DNA from 2 places in the Cutibacterium equinum genome. Region 2 is predicted to be linked to the other one. Evidence: riboswitches for the same ligand, from Rfam matches in the RefSeq annotation. Region 2 holds a riboswitch; the other holds the start of a gene.
What was found. A riboswitch is a leader RNA that binds a small molecule or an ion and turns the genes downstream of it on or off. The one in region 2 is predicted to bind cobalamin.

Region 1 (5,270 bases), 790 kb from region 2:
GGGATGCGTCCGCGACGACGGCGACCGGGGTGTCACCGGACAATCCGCCATCCATGAGGCGCGCGGCGATGTCACCGATGTGAGCCACGCCCATGAGGATGACCAGAGTGGTGCCGGTCTTGGCGATCTGGGCCCAGTCGAGCTCGGAACGGGTGTCACCGGGGGCGACGTGCCCCGACACGACGGTGAACCCCTGAACCATGTGACGGTGGGTCAGTGGGACTCCCATGAGTTCGGGACCGGCCACGCAGGAGGTGACGCCGGGGATGACGCGCACCGGGACCCCGGCGGCGGCACAGGCCTGCCACTCCTCGCCGCCACGACCGAAAACGAAGGAATCGCCGCCCTTGAGGCGCACCACCTTGCGCCCGGCCTTGGCATGCTCGACAAGCAGCTCGTTGGTGCGCTCCTGGGGGACGTAGGGCCCGCGCGGCACCTTGCCCACCGGGATCTTCTCGGCGTCGGGGTTCTCGTCCATGACGTCGGCCGGGGCGAGTCGGTCGTAGAGGATGACGTCGGCCTGGCGCACCGCTTCCAGTCCTGCGATGGTCAGCAGTCCGGGATCACCGGGGCCACCTCCGACGAGGGTGACGGTGCCGGGAACAAGTTCTGGCGAGTAGGACATCAGTTCTCCTTGGGGGGACGTGCGACCAGATCACAGATGGCTTGAGACAACGCGGCGTGGGTTTCCGGGTCGCGGACGGCGAGTCTGATCCAGGTGGGTCCCAGACCGGGGAAGGTCTCCCCGCGTCGCACGGCGAATCCACGATCGGCCAGGGGTTGGCGTACCGAATCGCCACTGATCGACGAGGTGTCGACCAGGACGAAGGGAGCCTCGGACTCCACGACGTGCAAGCCCAGTTCCCGCAGGCGCCCGACGAGATCAGCGCGGGCCGCCGGGAGCTCGTCGCGCAACTGGTCGCGAAAACGGGCGGCCTGCTGTCCGGTGCAGGCGACCATGGCTGCGATGGCCGGCGTCGAGACCGACCACGGGGTCTGACGGGCTGCCAGCCGCGAGACGAGTCGCCGATCCCCGACGAGGTATCCGGCACGGATGCCGGCCAGGCCATAGGTCTTCGTCAAGGACCGCAGCACCAGCAGGTCGTCCATGTCACTGCCGATGAGGGACTGGGATTCGTCGGTGGCGTCCATGAATGCCTCGTCGACGACGAGGATCCGGCCAGGACGACGCAGGGCCAGCAGGTCGGCGGCCGGATGCAGCCGTCCCGTGGGGTTTGTGGGATTCCCGACGATGACCAGATCGGCGTCCTCGGGGACAAGGCCCGGATCCAGTGCGAACCCGTCGGATGCCTTGAGGATGACCCGGTCGACGTCAATCCCCGCCGCCCTCAACGCAGCCTCGGGCTCGGTGAATTGGGGATGGACGACGACGGCGTGACGCGGCTGCGTGGTCGCGATGAGCGGAAAGGCCTCGGCGGCTCCGGCTGTCGGCAGGACGCTGTCTGGCCTCACGTCGTACATGGCAGCCAGGGCGTTGCGGGCCGGGGTGGCGTCCGGATAGCGCGCCCAGTCGTGCTCGGTGGAAGTGATGGCCTCACGAAGCCACTGCGGCGGCTCGGGAACCCGCACGTTGACGGCCAGATCGACCAATCCCTCGGCGATGTCGCTGTCCCCGTGGTGATTCAAGTCGGGCTCGCTCGCGTGGTCGTCTGCGGCCTCGTGGCGCCTGGCAACCTCACGGGCAAACCACACCGCCTGGGAGGGCTGGCCTGCCCAGTGCAGGTGCAGATACGAGGCCTGAACGGTGGGACGTCCCAGCCCGGCAGGGTCCGCCAGAGCTCCCTCGGCGCGATCTGAGCCGTCGGGCATGGCGATGTGCCAGGCAGGGTCGATGTCAGCGAGTGGGGTCGTCATGGTGCGGTGGAATTCATGGCCGACGACACTGATGGAGTCACGGGTGGCCACGCGATAGCCCATCGTCAACCTCTTCGCCATGGCCGCATCCATCGGCAACACCCCGGACATGTCGTGCCCATCGAGGTGGCGGCAGAGGTACAGCAGCCCGGCGCACTCCGCAACGATCGGCATGCCGGCCGCAGCGTGGGCGCGGACATCTGCTGCCAGCTCGGTGTTGTCCTCAAGATCCGTGGCGTGCATCTGCGGGAATCCACCACCCAGGTAGAGCCCTCGGATCCCGTCGGGGAGACGTCGATCTGTGAGGGGGTCGACGTCAACGACGCGGAACCCGGCGGCCTGCAGCATCTCGGTGGTCTCGGGGTACCGGAAGGTGAAGGCCCGCCCGGCGAAGATGCCGACCATCGGGGGCTCGTCGAAGGACTGGGCTTGCCAACCGGCTGATTCCAGTGCGGTTCTCGGATTCCACGGCTCAGCGTCGAGGTCGGGGGCCGACCTGGCCAACTCCATGACGGCGTCAAGGTCGACGTGCTCGGCGATGAGATCTCCCAGGCTCGCCACCTTGGCAGCTGAATCCTCCCACTCCCCCGCCGGGACCAGGCCCAGGTGGCGTGACGGCACGAAGATCGACTCGGTGCGCGGAATCTGTCCCAGCACCGGGATGCCGAGACGGTCGAGGCCACGGACGATCTCGGCACCGTGGCGGGGCGAGGCGACCCGGTTGAGGATCGCACCGGCGATGGTGACACTCGGGTCAAAGGTCGCCAGACCTGCCACCACCGCGGCGTGGGTGAGGGAGGCGTGGGCGGTGTCGACGACGACGACCACCGGGGTCCGAGTCGTCGTGGCGATCTCGGCGCTGGACCCGCGCCCAGTGCCGAGCTGGCCGTCGAACAGCCCCATCACCCCCTCGATGACCGCGACGTCGGCCGGGTCGGGGGTGAGGAAACCGTGGGCCAGCAGCGGAGCCATGAGCTCCTCACCGCACATCACCGAGTCCAGGTTGCGACCCGGACGACCGCTGGCCATCGAGTGGTAACCCGGATCGATGTAGTCCGGGCCGACCTTGAACGGCGCCACCGTACGGCCACTGGCACGCAGGGCTGCCATGAGACCGGTCGCCACGGTCGTCTTGCCACCTCCCGAGGCCGGGGCGGCAATGAGGATTCGGGGAAGATGCATCACCACTCGATTCCTGCCTGGCCGCGCTGTCCGGCGTCGAAGGGGTGGGTGATCTTGGTCATCTCGGTGACGAGGTCAGCGGCCTCGACGAGCGCAGCCGGGGCGTGACGACCCGTGATGACGACGTGCTGGGTTCCAGGGCGATTGACGAGGGTGTCGACGACCTCCTCGACGTCGAGCCATCCCCAGTGGAGCGGATAGGTGAACTCGTCAAGAAGGTAGAAGTCCATGGCCTGGTTCGCCAGCAGTTCGCAGACGTGCCGCCATCCCTCGCGAGCAGCAGCCTCAGGATTCTCTGCGGCGTCGAAGGATCGTGCCCAGGACCATCCGGTCCCCATGACCTCCCACACCACAGGCCCACCAACGCCGGTCTCCTCGTGCAGTTTCCCGAGAGCCTGCAGGGCGTCCTGCTCACCGACATGCCACCGTCCAGATTTCACGAACTGAAACACGCCGACTCGCCATCCCTGGTTCCAGGCGCGCAGGGCGGTACCCATGGCCGCTGTGGTCTTGCCTTTGCCCTCACCGGTATTGACCGCCAAGATCGGCCGCAACCGTCGCTGTCTGGTGGACAGCCCGTCGTCTGGTGTGGCACCACTGCGCGCCTGCGGCATGAACGACCTCCTTGCGGGTCCGCGCCCGTCAGGCCACGGCTTTTCCGTGACCTGACCCGCCGGATCGACCTGGCTTGCGCTGAGGCGCTCACAGTGGCGGGACCGCTTCGGATTCACACCGAATTCCTCCCTGCGAGTCTGCGTCGATTCTGTCACATCTGGGTGGCAGCCCTCACCGCGCCATCGGGTCAGTCGTCAAGGTTCGGGTGCTCCCTACACCCCTTGGTGTCCCCACCACCACCTAGGCTTCCCACATGACCCATGATCCTGACGCCACCCTCCTCGGACGCACGCCTGGCCTCGACGAGAAGCACTTCGCCCATGACGGGCTCATCACCAAACACCCGGTGAGGGCCGTCGCCCTGGCAGCCCTGCGCCCCATGCCGGACCAACTGCTGTGGGACCTGGGCACCGGAGCCGGATCAATCGCGGTGGAATGGTGCCGCACTGATCCGACCTGTCGAGCCGTCGGGGTGGAGCGCAAGGCAGAACGGGCCGCCAATGCCCGCACGAATGCCGCAGAGCTCACGCTGCCGGGCCAGTTCGAGGTCATCGACGCCGACCTGACCCGAGGTCTCCCGGAGGGACTGCCCGACCCGGACGCCATCTTCATCGGCGGCGGCGCGACGGAGACCCTCGTCAACCAGTGTCGGGCCCGTCTGCCCATCGGGGGACGACTCGTCGTCCATGGGGTGACAATGGAGGCCGAGATGCTCGTGGAAGCCTTGCACCGGGATCTGGGCGGTGACCTCATGAGGTTTAGCGTCGAGACCGCCGACAGCATCGGTCGGCTGCGAGGCTGGAAACCCGCCCGCACCGTCGTGGCGTGGACCTGGCAGCGCGCTGAGTGACGGCGTCAGCGCGGAGTGCTCGCAGACCGGTGTGACAACAACTCGACGACCTCGTTCATCGTCCGGGGACGTTCATCCATGCCAAGACGCCGGGCCAACTCGAGGGTCCACGGCAGGTGCAGATGAGCCCTCTCCACGACGGGCACGTCTGCGAGCAATTCGTCGATCGGCCCCTGCCGTACTCCCCCGTCAACGACGATGAGGGCCTCGTCAGCCCAAGCCAGTGCCAGGTCGACGTCGTGGGTGGCCATCGCCACCGTCGTGCCGTGGTCTCGCAGCCGGTCCAGGGCCGCCAGCATCCTGGTGACTCCGACCGGGTCGAGTCCGGCTGTGGGCTCGTCAAGGAGAAGGAGATCCGGGCGCATGGCGACGGCACCGGCGACGGCGATCCTCTTGCGCTCGCCGTAGGAGAGCTGGTGTGTGGCACGTTCGGCAAGATGGCTGGCCCCGAGCAGTTGCAGGGCCTCAGTGACGCGTTCGCGCACCTCGTCCACGTCTAGCCCCATGTTCATCGGGCCGAAGGAGACGTCCTGACTCACGTCAGCGCTGAACAGCTGGTCGTCGGGGTCCTGGAGGACCAGCTGGACCGCCCGGCGGTGCTCACGAAGCTGGCGGCGCCCGTGCCCGAGCACCGTGTCACCCCTCTTGATCTTGCCCTTGATGGGTTTGAGGGAGCCCGACAGGCAGCGCATCAGCGTCGTCTTGCCTGACCCGTTCGCTCCCAGGATTGCCACGCGAACTCCGGCGT
Region 2 (5,270 bases):
CAGGGCCGAAGATGACGACGTCACTGAGGATGTTCGTCCCGCTCAAGGTGAGGACCGGGGCATCGGGGCCTGGCTGGGAGAGTCCGAGGACCTTGACTTCTCCGAGAACGTGCGACATCGAGTCCTCGATGCGCACCCCGTCGGGTACCAGGAGAGTCGCGTCGCACATGAAGATCGTCAGATCGATGGTGATGTGACGACTTGCCCACGACATGGACGTCAGGTCGAAGCACGGATCCCCCATGATGCCGATGACGTTGGTGTGCTTGGCCATCGTTCGTCCAGAGGCCCAGACCGTGTCGCTCATGATGCAGATCATGCGGTCGGTATCCGGGCCGGGAGCGACGCGCACGGGGTCTCCCTGATGGCCCACAGCGGGCAGGGCAATGTTCTCGACCGTCGCGCCCAGGTCAGAGAGCAACCCGCCCAGATCGCCATAGGTGCGGGCCTGCAAAGCAGCCTCGACGCGTTCGTCATGTTCATCGCGCGTGAGCTTTCCCTCGACCCACGCATTGTCGAGGATGTCCGTTGCCCGAGCGCGCTCAGCATCACCAATCCGCCAGTCGTCCGGGACCGTCATGGCGCAAGCCTACCAACGTCGGACTCCCCACAACATGCGTTGACTGTCCTTGATCAGCGTTCATATAGTGACCAGTGCACATGGTTCCCGTGTTCGCACGGGCCAAGAGGGAATCCGGTGAGAATCCGGAGCTGCCCCGCAGCGGTGTACGAGAACGACCGCCGTCATCACGCACTGTGCTTCGGCATGGGAAGCGACGGCCAGTAGGCAAAAAGTGCTCGTGAGTCCGAAGACCTGCCAGGTGTGGTCCCGCAACCGCGGGGCCCGGTTCGCGATCTCGCGGGAAGTATCGCAGCGTTCATGGGGACCAGTGTCCCCGCCGCATTCCGCCCGGTCGCGTGCCTACGGCATCGCACGGAGGAATTGCAATGAGCGCCGACCCCATTTCAACCATCCGCGTCCGCAAACGCGACGGATCCCTGGCCCCCTACGACGGCAACGAAGTCGCCGCATCCATCATGGATTCAGCCCGTGGGCTGGACGACGCCGTCGCCCGGGCAACCCTGCTGCAGGCTGAGGTGGAGATCACCCTGTTCGACGGCATCACCACCGATGCCCTGGACGAGGCCGTCATTCAGGTAGCCCTGGGCAATGCCAAGGACGACCCGGCCTTTGACACCATCGCAAGCCGTATCGCGGTCAAGAAGCTGTACAAGGAGGTCTTCGGCAACACCCATGACATCGTGGGTGACGTCGCCCCGGATCGGGTGCGCGATCTGCACCGTCTCTGCTTCCCGAGCACGATCAACAGTCTCGTCTCCGGCGGTCACCTCGACCAGCGTCTGGGCCAGGTCTTTGACCTTGACGCCCTGGCGGACGCCATCGACCCGACTCGTGACGACCTCCTCAACTTCACCGCCGTGCGCACCATCGTCAACCGTTACCTCTTGCGCACCGACAATCAGGCATTGGAGGTGCCTCAGTACTTCTGGATGCGCGTGGCGATGGGGCTCAGCCTGACCGAGGATGATCCGACCTCCTCGGCGCTGGCCTTGTATGACTCGATGAGCAACCTGCGTCACCTCGCGGCCGAATCGACCCTCGTCAACGCGGGAACCCCGGCTGGTCAGCTGTCCACCTGCTTCGTCATGCGCACCGAGGATGACCTCGAGCACATCGCTCGGACGATCCGTGACGTCATGTGGATCACCAAGGGCACCGGCGGCATGGGCGTTTCGATGTCGGATCTGCGCTGCGAGGGGTCACCGCTTCGCTCCGGCAACACCGCCTCGACTGGGCCGATCCCTGTCATGCACACCATCGATTCGACGCTGCAGGCAGTCTCGCGGGACGGGGAGAAACTCGGCTCGCTGTGCTTCTACATGGAGAACTGGCACATGGATTTCCCGCAGTTCCTCGATCTGCGGCGCGACTCCGGTGATCCTTACCGACGCACCCGCAACGCCGACACTGCGGTGTGGATCTCCGACGAGTTCATGAAGCGGGTCGCCAAGGACGAGGACTGGTACCTCTTCGACCCCGCCGAGACCCCCGATCTCACCGAGCTGACCGGGTCGGCCTTCTCGAAGCGGTACGCCCACTACATCGAGCAGGCCGAGGCCGGGGCGATCACGCGGTTCCATCGCACCACCGCCCGCGAGCAGTTCCGGGCCATCCTGGTGAGCCTGCAGACGACGTCCCACCCGTGGCTGACATGGAAGGACAGCGTCAACACCCGTGCGTTGAACAACAACACCGGGACGATTCACTCCTCGAATCTGTGCACCGAGATCTGCCTTCCCCAGGATCGCGACCACACCTCGGTGTGCAATCTGGCTTCGGTGAACCTCGCCGGGCACCTCGTCGGTCCGCGGGGGAAACGTCGCATGGACTGGCAGCAACTGGCCGCCACCACTCGCCTGGCGGTACGTCACCTGGACAACCTCGTCGACATCACTGCCTCGGCGGTGCCCCAGGCCGAGCGTTCCAATCTGGAGAACCGGGCCATCGGCCTGGGCGTCATGGGGCTGACGGACATGCTCGAGCAGGTGCGGGTGCCCTATGACTCCCCCGAGGCCTGCGAGATCGTCGACCGGGTGATCGAGTTCATCAGTTGGCACGCCATCGACACCTCTGTTGACCTGGCCGTCGAGCGTGGCTCGTACCCGATGTTCGAGGGCTCCGGCTGGTCGAAGGGAATGGTCCCGGTCGACACCCTGACCGTCCTCGAGCATGACCGTGGCATACCCGTTGACGTCGACCGGACGACGCGGATGGACTGGGACGGGCTGCGCGCCAAGGTGAGCCAAGGGATGCGCAATGCCACCGTCATGGCCATCGCCCCAACGGCGTCGATTGGCCTGGTTGCCGGCACGACCCCGGGCCTGGACCCGCAAGTGTCCCACGTGTTCTCCCGAACGAGCTCGGACGGGACGTTCCTCGAGGTCAACCCCAACCTCGTGGCCGACCTCAAGAAGCTCGGGCTGTGGGAGAAGGTGCGCGAGGAAGTGCTGCGTCACCAGGGCGATCCCAGTCAGATCGACGCCATCCCGGCCTCACTGCGACGTGTATACGGCACCTCCTCCACCCTCGACCCGATGGCCTACCTCAACGTGGCTGCCCGGGCCCAGAAGTGGGTGGACCAGGCCATCAGCCGAAACATCTACCTGGCGTCCCGGTCGGTCGGTGACATGGAGGACCTCTACACCGCTGCATGGCGCATGGGAGTCAAGACGACCTATTACCTTCACATGCTGCCCCGTCGCACCGCCGACAAGCCAGCGGTAGCGGTCGCCAAGGCTGCAGGGCGCCGCAACGGCCCTCGTCGCGGATTCGCGACCACAGTACGTCGCGACACCAGCGCCAAAGTATGCCTTGGGACTAGCATCACCCCTTGTTAATGTTGCGTGCCGTGGACGATCTCTTCAGCCCGCCAGGAGGCGAATGGCACCCGGTATCCCCGCAATTCGTGACCGTCAAGAGGCTCATGGTCTGCCTGACCTGGGGCATCCAGACAGTCATTCTCGCCGTCGTGCTGGGAATCTTCGTGACCTGGTGGGCTGGTGTCATCGCCGCCGTAGTTGGCTTGGTCCTCACCGGATGGCGGTTTTCGCGGATGCCGGCCGTCGTGGCTGCGATGGGCTGGTGCGAACGGGGAAGCGACCTGTGCATTCGCTCCGGGCCGTGGTTCCGGGAGATGGTCATCGTGCCCTATGGCAGGATGCAGGCCGTCGAGATCAAGGCTGGCCCCGTCGACCGGCACTGGGGTGTGGCATCCGTGGAGCTGGTCACCGCAGCGATGGCGACCAACGCCTCGATTGATGGTCTGCCCGCCGAGGAGGCCAAGGCCCTACGCGACCGGATCACGGAGATGGCCGAGGAGAAGGACGCGGCCCTGTGACCCCAGATCAACAGCGCCTCGACGAGGACCGACGCGACATCACCATTCCCCCCGCCCCGGTTGTCGAGCAGCCTGCGCCCGAGGGGGTCGTGGAGAGACGCCCACACTGGGCCACCCCTTTGGTGCGCGGCTGGATGGTCATCGCTGCCGCAGCCTTCATCCTGCTCAAGCAGTTGCTCCAGGACGGCAAGGACCTGCGCTCGTTGTCCGTCCGCGAACTGGGATTCGGCGGAAGCATCATCGTCGTCGTGGCCATCCTGCAGATCATTGTGGGAGCCTTCGTGTGGGCGACCACGAGGTTCCACATCGACGAGGACGAAGTGCGCATCGAGCACCGCTTCATCACCCACGAATCCGATCGGCTGGCCCTGTCCAAGATTCAAGGAATCGACGTCGTCCAGCCCTTCGCCGCCCGGATCGTCGGTCTGGCGAGCCTCAACATCGACGTCGGAGCGTCCGACTCCAAGAAGATCGAGTTCTTGAAACGTAGCGAGGCCTACGATCTGCGCGACCTGCTCATCTCGCGAGCACACCGCGACGCCGCCCCGTCTCCTACCGACAGTGCAGGTGACGGTGTCGGATCTCAATGGTGGGATCGACGCCGAGACGAGCACGAAATCGTCAACGTCACAGCCAAGCGAGCCCTCATCGCCGGGTTCTTGTCGATGACGTTCGTCTTCCAAGTATTGGCCCTGATCGCGTCAATCGTCCTCAGCGTCGCCGCCCATCAGCCTCTCGGTATTGCCGCCATCCTGGCCGTATCGCTGTCCATGATCGGGGTGGTGTGGAAGCAGCTCGACGCCGCGTGGAAGTTCCGTCTGCTGAGGTCGGCAGGTGCCCTCAAAGCCGTCCACGGTCTGACCAGCCTCACGACGCGCACCGTCCCGGTACACAGGGTGCAAGCAGTGGAGGTGGTCACGCCGCTGCTGTGGCGTCCGTTCGGATTGTCCCGTATCACAATGACGGTGCTCGGTGGCGCTGGTCTGTCGGACGTCGAACAGTCGACCGTTCTGCTGCCCATCGGCGACGACGCCCAGGTCCGCGCCGCCCTTGACGCCTTGTGGCCAGGGTTCCGGCTGGATTCGGTGCACCTCAACGGCATCCCGAAACGAGCCCGGTGGTTCCGCTGGTTCGACCAGAAGGTCATTGCCTGGGGGTTTGACGACGAGGTCGTCGTAACACGGCAGGGGCTGTTCAACCGCACCCTGAGCGTCGTCCCGCACGCCCGATCTCAGTCGGTACGGCTGGCACAGGGTCCGCTGCAGCGTCAGCTCGGACTGGCCGATGTGTCTGTGCACACCCCGTCGGGTCCGGTGACGGTGTCGTGTACCAACCTCGACGCATCGGATG

Region 1: another riboswitch for cobalamin. It lies ahead of cobO (cob(I)yrinic acid a,c-diamide adenosyltransferase); the one in region 2 lies ahead of O6R08_RS09785 (ribonucleoside-diphosphate reductase subunit alpha).

Annotation. Positions count from the first base shown of each region.
Region 1 covers NZ_CP115668.1:425,646-430,915, reverse strand. The annotation lists gene cobA (uroporphyrinogen-III C-methyltransferase) at 1-625, opposite strand, end outside; gene O6R08_RS01925 (cobyrinate a,c-diamide synthase) at 625-3,057, opposite strand; gene cobO (cob(I)yrinic acid a,c-diamide adenosyltransferase) at 3,057-3,671, opposite strand; adenosylcobalamin (AdoCbl) riboswitch at 3,702-3,825, opposite strand; gene cbiT (precorrin-6Y C5,15-methyltransferase (decarboxylating) subunit CbiT) at 3,926-4,522, shown strand; gene O6R08_RS01910 (energy-coupling factor ABC transporter ATP-binding protein) at 4,528-5,270, opposite strand, start outside.
Region 2 covers NZ_CP115668.1:2,148,264-2,153,533, forward strand. The annotation lists gene O6R08_RS09780 (DUF1707 SHOCT-like domain-containing protein) at 1-580, opposite strand, end outside; cobalamin riboswitch at 645-836, shown strand; gene O6R08_RS09785 (ribonucleoside-diphosphate reductase subunit alpha) at 949-3,420, shown strand; gene O6R08_RS09795 (PH domain-containing protein) at 3,657-3,920, shown strand; partial or broken gene O6R08_RS09800 (PH domain-containing protein) at 4,055-4,426, shown strand; partial or broken gene O6R08_RS09805 (PH domain-containing protein) at 4,691-5,056, shown strand; gene O6R08_RS09810 (PH domain-containing protein) at 5,126-5,270, shown strand, end outside.